DNA from 4 places in the Alteromonas sp. genome. Region 4 is predicted to be linked to each of the others. Evidence: predicted binding sites of a transcription regulator. Region 4 holds the regulator's gene; each other region holds the start of a gene.
What was found. Region 4 encodes sigma-54, which starts transcription at its own class of promoters, with help from an activator protein. Its sites were predicted from a motif close to GTTGGCACGNNNNTNGNNT; they were not measured.
Positions count from the first base shown of each region.

Region 1: the regulator sigma-54 is predicted to act here: its motif matches at 1,821-1,839, upstream of glnA (glutamate--ammonia ligase).
Region 2: the regulator sigma-54 is predicted to act here: its motif matches at 1,983-2,001, upstream of AC4PME_RS15525 (DUF4097 family beta strand repeat-containing protein).
Region 3: the regulator sigma-54 is predicted to act here: its motif matches at 1,937-1,955, upstream of AC4PME_RS06440 (BON domain-containing protein).

Region 1 covers NZ_CFHOXV010000001.1:147,629-150,825, reverse strand. The annotation lists gene AC4PME_RS00660 (DUF4124 domain-containing protein) at 1-239, opposite strand, end outside; gene glnA (glutamate--ammonia ligase) at 341-1,750, opposite strand; gene typA (translational GTPase TypA) at 2,320-3,197, shown strand, end outside.
Region 2 covers NZ_CFHOXV010000033.1:1,643-4,839, reverse strand. The annotation lists gene AC4PME_RS15530 (endonuclease/exonuclease/phosphatase family protein) at 1-1,132, shown strand, start outside; gene AC4PME_RS15525 (DUF4097 family beta strand repeat-containing protein) at 1,177-1,857, opposite strand; gene AC4PME_RS15520 (outer membrane protein assembly factor BamE) at 2,118-2,474, opposite strand; gene recN (DNA repair protein RecN) at 2,612-3,197, opposite strand, start outside.
Region 3 covers NZ_CFHOXV010000006.1:161,856-165,052, reverse strand. The annotation lists partial or broken gene AC4PME_RS06445 (GAF domain-containing protein) at 1-1,648, opposite strand, end outside; gene AC4PME_RS06440 (BON domain-containing protein) at 1,993-2,553, shown strand; gene AC4PME_RS06435 (siderophore-interacting protein) at 2,895-3,197, shown strand, end outside.
Region 4 covers NZ_CFHOXV010000007.1:32,215-35,411, forward strand. The annotation lists gene lptB (LPS export ABC transporter ATP-binding protein) at 1-568, shown strand, start outside; gene AC4PME_RS06620 (RNA polymerase factor sigma-54) at 664-2,148, shown strand; gene hpf (ribosome hibernation promoting factor) at 2,181-2,468, shown strand; gene ptsN (PTS IIA-like nitrogen regulatory protein PtsN) at 2,477-2,920, shown strand; gene rapZ (RNase adapter RapZ) at 2,967-3,197, shown strand, end outside.

The sequences.
Region 1 (3,197 bases), on a different contig from region 4:
GAGGAAATGGATACTTTATAGTTGGGCTGTTTGTCGCGGGATTGTGTCTGTTGCGAGGCTTTGATGTCGGGGCTGTCTGCAACGTTACTGGTATTGGCTTCGAACTCAAGGGTCTCTGCGCCGTCCTGTGGCACGTCTGTATACAGAACGGTACCGTCTTCTTTCACGACTTTATAAATTGTTTGTGACTGTACTGAAGGCACGAATAAAGCGGTGACAAGCAAAATGCGAAGTATCATCGGACACCATTTTCACAACGAAAGAATTCTCAGTCTAGCAAAAGCCGGGACGAAAAAAAGCCCGCAGATGCGGGCTTTTTCAAATCAAATCAGCTAATGGCTTATACGCTGTAGTACATGTCGAACTCAACAGGGTGAGTAGACATGTTCAGCTTAGTCACTTCTTCAGACTTCAGACCGATGTATGCATCGATCATGTCGTCAGTCATAACGCCACCAGCTTTCAGGAAGTCACGGTCGTTGTCCAGCGCTTCCAGAGCCATTTCCAGTGAGCTGGCAACAGTTGGGATTTCTGCTGCTTCTTCTGGTGGTAAGTCGTACAGATCTTTATCCATAGAGTCACCAGGGTGAATCTTGTTGATGATACCGTCGATACCTGCCATTAACATAGCAGTGAAGCCCAGGTAAGGGTTACCAGTCGGGTCAGGGAAACGTACTTCGATACGACGCGCTTTATCGCTTGTTACGTAAGGAATACGGATTGACGCAGAACGGTTACGTGCAGAGTAAGCCAGCATAACCGGTGCTTCAAAGCCTGGTACCAGACGCTTGTACGAGTTAGTAGAAGCGTTAGTGAATGCGTTGATTGCACGGGCGTGCTTGATGATACCGCCGATATAGTACAGCGCTTCTTCAGACATACCAGCGTACTTGTCGCCTGCGAAGATGTTTTTGCCATCTTTAGCGATAGACTGGTGAACGTGCATACCAGAACCGTTGTCACCAACCAGAGGCTTAGGCATGAATGTCGCAGACTGACCGTATGCGTTTGCAACGTTGTGTACGACATACTTATAGATTTGAACTTCGTCAGCTTTCTTAACCAGCGTGTTGAAAGCACAAGCGATTTCGTTCTGACCAGCAGTTGCTACTTCGTGGTGGTGAGCTTCAACTACCAGACCCATTTCTTCCATAACCAGACACATTGCGCCACGGATGTCGTGTGCTGAGTCTACTGGTGGAACCGGGAAGTAACCGCCTTTTACACCAGGACGGTGAGCAAGGTTACCGCCTTCGAATTCTGCACCGGAGTTCCATTTTGCTTCAGAAGAATCGATCTTGAAGAAAGAACCCGCCATGTCAGTGTGGAATTTCACATCGTCAAACAGGAAGAATTCTGGCTCTGGACCGAAGAACGCAGTGTCACCGATACCAGTAGACTTCAGGAACTCCTCTGCACGACGTGCAACAGAGCGTGGGTCACGGTCGTAGCCTTCCAGGGTAGACGGCTCAACGATATCACAACGGATGTTTACCTGAGTCTCTTCTGCGAACGGGTCAACAACGCAAGATGCTGCGTCTGGCATCAGGATCATGTCTGATTCGTTGATGTGTTTCCAACCAGAAATTGAAGAACCATCAAACATCTTACCTTCTTCGAAGAACTCGTCATCGACCAGACCTGCAGGGATCGATACGTGTTGCTCCTTACCTTTTGTGTCGGTAAAGCGTAAGTCTACAAATTTAGCTTCGCTTTCTTTGATCAGCTCTAATGCCTTTTCTATTGACATCGTGTCCTCCGGATTTATTAGAATAAACGTGGAATGAACAATTTCACTCCAAAATAATTGAGAATCATTAAAGCTATTTTCATGCCACTTACAAGAAGACGGTAAAACGCGGCTTAGCAGGCAGTAGCACAAAAATCCCTAAACGCAAATGCACTGAAATGGTGCAATGTAGCTCTGTTTTGGTGCGTAAGGATGTTTTATGATTCATCGGGTTCTATCGGACTGCTGAACATTATTAAGCCGTGATTTATCCGTACCGGCATGATTCGAACCGGAGCAGAAGAATAAAGGCTGTGACAATGCAGAAATTGCAGTATATGAAGATAAGAACTGATGCTTAGACTAGAACAAAGCAAACCCGGATACTAGTAGGATCATTGATAAAACATTGGAATAAATTAGATCCGCACACAATCCAGAAAAGTGTCACAAAGAAAAATAAAAAAAGATGCGCAAAGCGAAAGGAATTTCTGTACAATCCGCGCACATTTTACTATTCCGTTTTAGCAATCAAATCTGCCTGATGTTTTTCTTACATCTGCAACGCTGATTTCCAAGGCTTTGACCCAATGACCACTGATATTAATAAATTACGCAATATCGCGATTATCGCGCACGTTGACCATGGTAAAACGACTCTGGTTGACAAACTGTTACAGCAATCCGGAACGCTGGAAAGCCGTGGCGAAGCCCAGGAACGGGTAATGGACTCTAACGACATCGAGAAAGAGCGTGGTATTACCATTCTGGCGAAAAACACCGCCATTAACTGGAATGACTACCGCATCAACATCGTAGATACCCCGGGACACGCCGACTTCGGTGGTGAGGTAGAGCGTGTAATGTCGATGGCTGACTGTGTACTGCTGCTGGTTGATGCGCAGGAAGGTCCTATGCCGCAAACCCGTTTCGTAACGCAAAAAGCGTTTGCTCAGGGTCTGAAGCCAATCGTAGTAATCAATAAAATTGACAAGCCGGGCGCACGTCCTGACTGGGTAATGGATCAGGTTTTTGACCTGTTCGATAACTTAGGTGCGACTGACGAGCAGTTAGACTTCCAGGTTATCTATGCATCAGCACTGAACGGCTGGGCATCAATGGATGCAGACACCAAAGGCGAAGACATGACGCCACTGTTCCAGTTAATCGTGGATCAGGTTGAAGCGCCAAATGCAGACCCTGCCGGTGCATTCCAGATGCAGATCTCTCAGCTGGACTACAACTCATATGTTGGCGTAATCGGTGTTGGTCGGGTTAAGCGCGGTAGCGTGAAGATGAACCAGCAGGTTACTGTTGTTGGTGCTGATGGTAAGAAGCGCAACGGTAAAGTGGGTCAGGTACTGGGTTACTTAGGTCTTGAGCGTCATGAAGTCGACTCTGCAAGCGCAGGTGACATCATCGCGATTACCGGTCTGGGCGAACTGAAAATTTCTGACACTGTGTGTGA
Region 2 (3,197 bases), on a different contig from region 4:
GGGGACTACAGAGTCATCTGATACGTTGAGAGTGGCTACTTTTAACGTAAGTATGGAGTCAACAAATTACCCTTCTTCAGGGCTTCCGCCCGGTGATGACGTGCTTAAAAAGGTGTTGTCAGATGGCAATAATCCGCAGGTCAAAAATATTGCTGAGATCATTCAGCGCACCGCGCCGGATATTATTTTGCTTAATGAGTTTGATTACATCAAATCGCAGAGCGATGGTGTGCGGGCTTTTATTCAAAATTATCTGAATGTCAGCCAGCACGGGCAACCTGCTATCGATTACCCGTACGTTTATCTCGCACCGGTGAATACCGGTGAGCCGTCTCCTTTCGATCTGGATAACGATGGAAAAGCCACCGGAACAGGCGGTGATGCGTGGGGATTTGGCTTGTATCCCGGCCAGTACGGCATGGTTGTATTGTCGAAATATCCCGTCGTGCATGATCAGGTGCACAGCTTGCAGACATTTAAGTGGAAAGATATGCCCGGAGCTCAGAAGCCCGTTGACCCGGCCACAGATACTTCCTGGTATAATGAAGAGGAATGGGCTGAGTTCCGTTTAAGCTCCAAGTCTCACTGGGACATACCCGTTAACGTTAATGGCCGCATTGTGCACGTACTTGCTATGCATCCCACACCGCCTAATTTCGATGGTGATGAAGACCGTAACGGTAAGCGGAACCATGATGAAATCAGGCTGATGGCTGACTATCTGTCTCCGGATAAAGGCGAATATATTGTTGATGATGAGGGTAAACAATCCGGCCTGCCGGAAAACACCCGTTTCGTACTGGCGGGCGATTTCAACGCTGCCGATGCGGGTGATAAACACAGGCCCGGCGCAATAGAACAGCTTATTGATAACCGGTATGTGAACGGCAATGTTATTCCGGAAAGTGAAGGTGGCCGTGAACATTCAACAGAGCCTTACAGCCGCAGGTTCACTGCTCACTGGGGAGCAAGGGCAGATTACGTTTTACCGTCAAGATATGGTTTTGAAGTGACCGGTAGCGGTGTTTTCTGGCCCGAAAAAGCCAGCCCGTTGTACCGTCTGGTGAAAGATCGTGAAGCAAGTTCTGATCACCGCCTGGTCTGGCTGGACGTCAAGTTAACCGGTAAGTGATTAAGCAGGCCGGGCAGATGTATTTCTGTCCGGCCTGTCAGGGATTAGCTGCGGTTGCTGTTGTTACGTCTAATTATTTTGCTTTCCAGCGCAGGATTAGCAAGCTCAAGTACAACGGCGCGCTCTAAAATGATATTGCCGTTAACAACCACATCGTCCGTGATTGAAAGTACCGGTTGTTCGGATTTGTTCTTCATCCAGCCATTTTCAGTTTCTTCAAATACGATGTCGCCGTATATCCGGGTATTGCCTGACAAGCTGACATCACCGTTTTGCGTTGTGACTGAGCCTTTTATCTCGCCATCCGGCACCGTAATATCGCCATTCACTGTTTCCAAATCGCCTTCCACCAGACTATTCACAGAAAGCCCGATATTACCATTTACCGTAGACATATCACCAAACACATTCAGGTTTTTACCGGCATTGATATCGCCGTTAACCGTACTCGCATCATTGATTGCAGCGTTATCTGCAATACTGATGTTGCCATTCACCGTACTGACATCTTCAGCAACAGTAAATGTTTGCAAAGTCACGTCTCCGTTTACGGAAGACACATCACCAGCATGACGGCCTTCATAGATGGTTACCGATCCCAGCACACTGCTTACATCGCCGCCATCGTGATAATCACCGTTACCTCCGACATTGATTACACAGCCTGATAGTGTGGCAGCACATAAAAGTGATAAAGCAATAATTGAGCGATTCCTGTTTAACATACTATTTTCCGTTTTGTAGTGATGTGTGTCCGGTATGGCGTTAATACTCCCGATTTTGCCGGGAAGGATTCACTTAATAATGAGCAATAACCGCACACGAATGAGTGTAAAAAGTATGACAAGTTCAGCAATTGCTGAGCCAAAATTGATTATGTATTTAAAATCAGGAGGTTATGGATTTTTGGCGTGCAGGGGGAAGGGGAGAGCGTATCCGGGAGTAGTACGGAACACCACATTTTGGTGTTCCGGACCAAAAATGCTTACTGATCGAGCGGGGTATTAAAATCTTCTGACAATTCGAAGTCACCTTCCACGGTGGTCAGCACATTACCGTCGAAATTAAGTACCAGTTGCTTCTGGAAATCTTCACCGCGTTTGGACATACCGCGCTTCATATCGTACACGTAATACCATGTGCTCTTATCAAAAGAGTCTTCAACAACAGGGTGGCCAAGAACATAAACAACCTGCTCTTTGGTCATGCCAACACGCAGCTTTTTAACGTCACGTTCGTCCAGAAAGTTGCCCTGTGGCACATCAATCCGGTAGATCCAGTTGTTACAGGCAGTGGTGAAAAATACAGCGGTTAACAAAATAGCGATTTGATACAACTTCATGCGTGAGCTTGTCCAGTTATGCTTTGATTATAGTGACAGGCATTACCTTTGCCGGCAAACCAGTGTCAGAATGCGGCTGTCGCAAAATAATGCGCGACAGCATGCTACCCAATCACCTATGACCAATCAACCGCTTATTAGTTCGATTCTGCACTTTCTAACAGTTCTCTGGCATTTGCCAGTGCTGATTCGGTTACCTTGTCACCAGCAAGTAACCGGGCCAGTTCGTCTATCCGGTCCTGCTTCGTTAATGGCAACATCTGTGTTTCTGTTGTATTGCCATCGCTGAACTTGGTCACAAACAGCTGGTTATGGGCCTGTGCAGCTACCTGAGGTAAGTGCGTAACACACATAACCTGACTCACTTTACCCAGCCGGCGTAACAAACCACCCACAATGGCGGCGGTCGGGCCGCTGATCCCTGTATCGACCTCATCAAAAATCATGGTCGGTGTTGCATGTTTGTCACTGGTCAGTACCTGAATGGCAAGCCCGATACGAGACAGCTCACCGCCCGACACCACTTTCTCCAGCTTGTCTGCCGGCTGACCGGGGTTAGTGGACACCAGGAAAGTTACGTCATCCAGACCAGACGCCACAGGCGTTTTGTCTGGATGATAATCAACGGCAATATCGATGACCGCATGAGGCATATTCATCTGACGGATTTGCCCCTGAATCGCTTCTGCCAGCTTAACTGAAGCGATCTGCCTTGATGCCGAA
Region 3 (3,197 bases), on a different contig from region 4:
AATCCGTCCAGCCCATTATCGAATTGAGCGGCGTGCGCAGCTCATGAGAAATACTGGCCAGGAACTGATCTTTGGCTTTATCCAGTTCTTCCAGTTTTGCTACCTGGCTGTCGAGTGAACTTTTCATGCCCAGTGCATAAGGGATAAAGAGTTGCTCAAAGCTCTCAATAAGTAATGTGTCATCCGTCGACCAGTCTTTGGATTGGTCCACGACTGACTCAATATAGGTGTCAAAAGAGTCTCTCGGAGTGAGTGACTTGTTTACATCAGACTCGCTGGCAGCTTTGCCCGCCCAGCGGATTGTGGTATCCACCGGCTCCCTGAACCACATGGTGTAATACCCGTGACGACTGGACACGGGAGAAATGAACAGGCCTCTGACCCCGTTTAATTTAAAGTTGGCAATGATGTCATCGCTGATACGGGTCAGTGCAGTGGTTTTAGACTCACCGTTGCTGTCTTTGGCATAACTGTGAAACAGGTGAGACACCGTTTCAAAGCTTGGTGTTCTGCCAATCAGATAGTGTGAATTGGGCGTTACAACGGCAACACCACATACCCGCATGGTATTTAGCAGTGCCGTCTGCACCTCTTTTATGCCATCCAGAGGGTTACTCTTATTTGTCAGCGTATTGATGATACGGTTAAGGTGCTGCTGGCGGGTCTGATAAGAGTTTCGTTTCACCTCAATACTCTTGCCGTGCATTTGATAGGTAAATACCTGACTTAAGCTTTCACAAATTAACCGCCGGCGTTGCTCAACATACTTGGGTTCACGATGGTGGCAGGCAATCATGCCCCATAATTTGTTTTCGTAGATAAGGGACACTGAGAACGAAGCGCGGATCCCCATATTGCGCATATACTGCAAGTGCACCGGCGACACACCCCGAATCATGGATAGCGATAAATCCAAAGGGCTGCGTTCACTTTCACTCAGTGACGGGATCAGCTTAACGGGCGTCTCATCGGTATCATAGACGCAGCGCACCATGTTTTTTACGTAAAGGGCGCGAGCCTGAGAAGGAATATCTGATGCGGGAAACTTCAGCCCCTTGAACGGCACTAAATCTTCATGGCAGTCCTCACCGATAACTTCACCGGCATAGTCTTTATCGAACTTGTACACCACCACCCGATCGAAGCCGATGAATTCTCTCATCGCCGATGCGATCTTGTCTGCCACCGCTTCAACCGTTGGCAAATCAAATAAGCTGGGCAATAACGGCCGGATATCCGTATCTGTAGGCGTCCACTTAGATGATACACTGCCTGCCAGAACCGGTGACGGCTCTAACTCCACGACCAGCAGTTCACCGCTTGCGTAGATGACACTGTTTACCAGTTGATGCCATTCCCCGTCTTTGTAGATTTTATTTTTAAAGGTCCACTCATAACTGTGACGCCGGTCTGTGCTTCTGGCCTGCTCATACAGGGAAGACAAAATTTCCTGACCGTTGTCCGGCATTTCTACTATTTCTGTGAAGCATGACTGACCCGGCAAAACCGGAGTCGCGAGAATGTCAGATAAATTCTCACTGGTCACTTTCACCTGACAGGAGACAGGGTCAACTGCTAGCAGGTATCCAAAGGATTGAACAGATTCAATAAGGTGAATCTTTTCATCTTCACATTTATTAATATTCATGGCGGTATCAGAGACTGGTGGTCGACTTGCCCATTATGCATACATTTAAGACGACTGGTCGACCACGGAAAGTAAATTTCAACTAAAGTATAAATCCGGTATAGAGTAATGACTCGTTTCCCCCTCTATCCATAGTCAGTTATCTAAGTTTGTGTATGAAAATATAGACACACTGGCAGGTAAAATTTTCCCACACGGATTCTCCTCTTTTTTATCACATCGGATTAAACATCATAAAAAAATCTTTAAAAACAGCGTAATAACATCATATTTAGTACAAAAGTATAATCTGGCACGCCACTGGCATTATTGTTTGCAACAGACAACGAACAGGAGAACAGAGTATGAAACGGATAATTCCCGCTTTGACAATGACAGTCATGACTGTGTTCTCAACGCCACTTCTTGCTGAAGGGATTTCAGCCTCGCCAACGCAATCTGCGACGGATGATGCAATTGCAGGCAAGGTAGAAGCGGCACTCTTGTTTAGTGGTCAATTCGATACGATGGATATTCGCACGGATGTGAGCAAGGGACAGGTTATTTTAACCGGCAAAGTTAACAGTGAAGTTAACAGGGAACTCGCACAGGAAGTTGCGGCGTCACTGGATGGCGTAGTATCAGTTGAAAACAAGTTGGATGTTGTAAAGCCTGCATTACTGGAGGGTGACCTTGTCACCTTGCTCCATGGAGTCAGGGATGCGCAAATGGTGTCGTTGATACGCACACAACTTTTGCTGGAATCCGGACTGTCAGGCGACGACATTGATGTCCATGCTTTACGAGGGATTGTAACCCTTACCGGCAAGGTTGAATCGCTCACAGAGCGCGATTTGATCATAGCCATTGCAAAGAACACTGATGACGTTGTTGACGTTAAAAGTGAACTGTCTGTTGACAGTTAATCTCCCCTCCAGGCCTTTCCCGGCCTAACCAAAACCTCTGATTTTCTCCCGCCAAATGGCGGGAGCTTTTTTTGGTATCGGGAATACTACGCAGATATAGTTTTTCATGTCGAATAATGCGTCAGCCAGTTCTATATTTAAAATCACAAAACAACAGAGTGCTTTCATTGTTTTGTTTCCATGTGTATTCCTAAATGTCTTTTGCCGGAACCTTTGTGTTCCGGCTTTTTTTTCATTCTATTTTATCGGTTGTACAGATACCCACCATTCGTAACAATGCGTTGTCTTTAAGAATTGTTCTCATTTAAAATGGTGGTGAATTAATAGAAGAGAAAATAAGTATGGAAAAAAGACAGCCAAGACAACCCGCCTGTCTCACAGTAAAAGACAATATTGCAGTTACTCCTCATATGCGCCGTATCACCGTGACCGGCGATGCCCTGAAAGCTTATCCCGATATCGATACAACGGCATACGTTAAGTTACTTTTTGATTTTGATGGTAATCCTTTGTCAGTGCCACCGGCATCCTTACAAGATGCGCAGCTTCGCACGTATACCATCCGTCAATTGGATCGCAGCAACGGCACCATGGATATCGACATGGCGCTGCATGGTGAAGGTGTGGCAAGTGGTCCGGCTTCA
Region 4 (3,197 bases):
GCCGCTGGATAAAGGCAAAATCCTCATAGATGAGCAGGAGCTGACTCACCAGCCAATGCACGAACGTGCCCGCCGGGGAATTGGTTATTTGCCCCAGGAGGCATCCATTTTCCGCAAGCTGACCGTACATGAAAACATCATGGCGATATTGCAGACGCGTAAAGACTTAAAAAGTCATCAACGTGAGCAGGAAGCGGATGCACTACTTGATGAATTTAATATTAACCATATACGTAATAGCACAGGTATGAGTTTGTCGGGTGGCGAACGCCGCCGGGTTGAAATTGCCCGCGCACTGGCAGCCAATCCGCAATTTATTTTGCTCGATGAACCCTTCGCCGGAGTTGACCCGATTTCGGTTAATGATATAAAGAAGATCATTCAGCACTTACGGGACAGAGGTATCGGTATCCTCATCACCGACCACAATGTCAGGGAAACCCTTGATGTGTGTGAAGAGGCCTATATCGTCAGTCATGGAGAACTGATTGCTCAGGGCACCGCAGAACAGGTATTAAGTAATCAAAAAGTTCGTGATGTATACCTTGGTGAGCAATTCAGGCTATAGTTAAGATATCGGGATGAGCATTTAGCGGAGATTTCGCCACCGGCACTCACACCGCTACAACCGGATGTCCTTTTTAGAGTTTATATAAGACGTAGATGAAACCATCTTTACAGTTAAAATTTAGCCAACAACTGACAATGACGCCTCAGCTTCAGCAGGCGATCAAGCTATTGCAGTTGTCTACGCTGGACTTACAACAAGAAATTCAGGAAGCCCTCGACTCTAATCCTTTGCTGGAAGTCGACGACAGCTCCGACAACGATGTAATTGAGAAAAATAACATCGATAATGATGACAGCATGCAAGAGTCTGCATCAGCCTCATCTTCTGACAGCATGGATACCGGGGAAGCACTGGAAAAGAATGATTTACCGGACGAGCTGCCCATCGACAGTACCTGGGATGAGTACATTTCTGCGTCTTCTGCACCCGCGCCCGGCCCTTCCGGTGGCGACGATGAACAAATCTTTCAGGGTGAAACCACCGAAAATATTCAGGACCATCTGCTGTGGCAAATGCGTCTGACACCTTTTTCTGATACAGACCGCGCCATTGCACTGGCGATCATCGATTCTATTGATGAGTCCGGCTATCTCACGGTTACCGTTGACGACATTCTGCAAAGCGTTAACAGTGAAGATATGGAAGAGCCCGTTGAAGAAGATGAGGTTGAGTGTGTACTTAAACGTATTCAGCTTTTTGATCCTCTCGGTTCCGGGTCCCGCACACCGCAGGAGTGCTTGTTAGTTCAGCTGGCACAATTTGCACCGGAAACACCGTGGCTGGAAGAAGCTAAACTGCTGCTCAGAGAGCATTCCGATCTGTTGGGCAGTAAAGACTACCGTACGTTAATGCGTAAAACCCGCCTGAAAGAAGATCAGTTGCGGGAAGCGATGCGTTTGCTGCAAACGCTTAATCCCCGTCCGGGCAGTGCATTAATTACGAAAGAACCCGAATATGTCATTCCGGATGTATCGGTTGCGAAGAAAAATGGCCGTTGGGTTGTAGAATTAAACCCCGACAGCCTGCCTAAGCTCAGTGTTAATCAGCAGTACGCTGCAATGAGCCGTAAAGCAAGAAACAGCAGCGATTCACAATTTATCCGCTCTCACATGCAAGAAGCTAAATGGTTCATTAAGAGCCTTGAGAGCCGGAACGATACGCTGCTGAAAGTAGCAAATTGTATTGTTCAGCAACAGATGGGCTTTTTTGAGCATGGCCCTGAAATGATGAAACCAATGGTGCTGAATGATGTCGCAGAAATGGTAGATATGCACGAATCTACTATTTCCAGGGTAACAACGCAGAAGTACATGCACACGCCCCGTGGTATTTTCGAGTTGAAGTATTTCTTCTCCAGCCACGTTGCCACTGAATCAGGTGGAGAGTGTTCATCGACAGCGATTCGCGCCCTGATTAAGAAGCTGGTTGCCGCTGAAAATCCAGGCAAGCCACTGAGTGACAGCAAGATTGCTTCGTTGTTGGCCGATCAAGGCATTATGGTTGCCCGGCGAACAATAGCAAAGTACCGGGAATCCTTGTCGATCCCGCCGTCTAACCAACGCAAAAGCCTTATCTAACTTAAGGCTGCTCAAAATAAGGAAGACGAAATATGCAAATCAACCTTTCTGGTCATCACATTGAGATCACTGATTCTTTGCGTAATTATGTCGATACTAAGTTCAGCAAACTGGAACGTCATTTTGACCACATATCAAATGTGCACGTTATTTTAAATGTTGAAAAGCTTAGCCAAAAAGCAGAAGCAACGGTTCATCTTAGCGGCGCGGAAGTCTTCGCCTCTTCCGAAAATCAGGACATGTATGCTGCCATTGACAGCATGGTCGATAAACTCGACAGGCAGGTCCTGAAACACAAGGAAAAGCTTAAAAAGCACTAATTGAATTCATGGATATACAAGCCATAGTCAGCCTGGACCGCACCGAGTGTGCGGTCCAGTGCAATAGCAAAAAACGCATTCTCGAAATCATCAGCGGGATTGCAGCTAAAAATAACCCCGATGTAGATGAAGCCACCGTGTTAAGTAGCCTGCTGGCCCGTGAGCGAATGGGCAGCACAGGTATAGGTAACGGCATTGCCCTCCCCCATGGTCGTCTGGCCGGACTGGAAAAAGTCATCGCCATTGTGGTTACCAGCACGCCCGCCATCGATTTTGATGCAATCGACAATAAACCTGTGGATATTTTCTTTACTCTGCTTGTCCCTCAGGAACAAACCGAAGGACATTTACAAACTCTGGCCATGGTTGCCGGGAAACTCAGCGATAAAGAAACCATAAAAACTATCCGCAAAGCTCAGACAAGTGATGATATTATTCGCGCATTACAGTAACTTAGTGTAATACGCACCGACAACACGTGACTTCAGGAGAAACGGCGTGAAGTTAATTATCATCAGCGGACGTTCAGGTTCAGGAAAATCAGTAGCACTTCGTGCCCTTGAGGATCTGGGGTATTACTGCGTCGATAATATTCCGGTTAATCTGCTACCAGCCCTGACACACACTGTCGCCGATGAATACGAGCAGGTAGCTGTGAGTATTGATGTCAGGAACTTGCCTAAAGAGCCTTCTGAGCTGGTTGAAATTCTCGACTACCTGCCTCAGTCA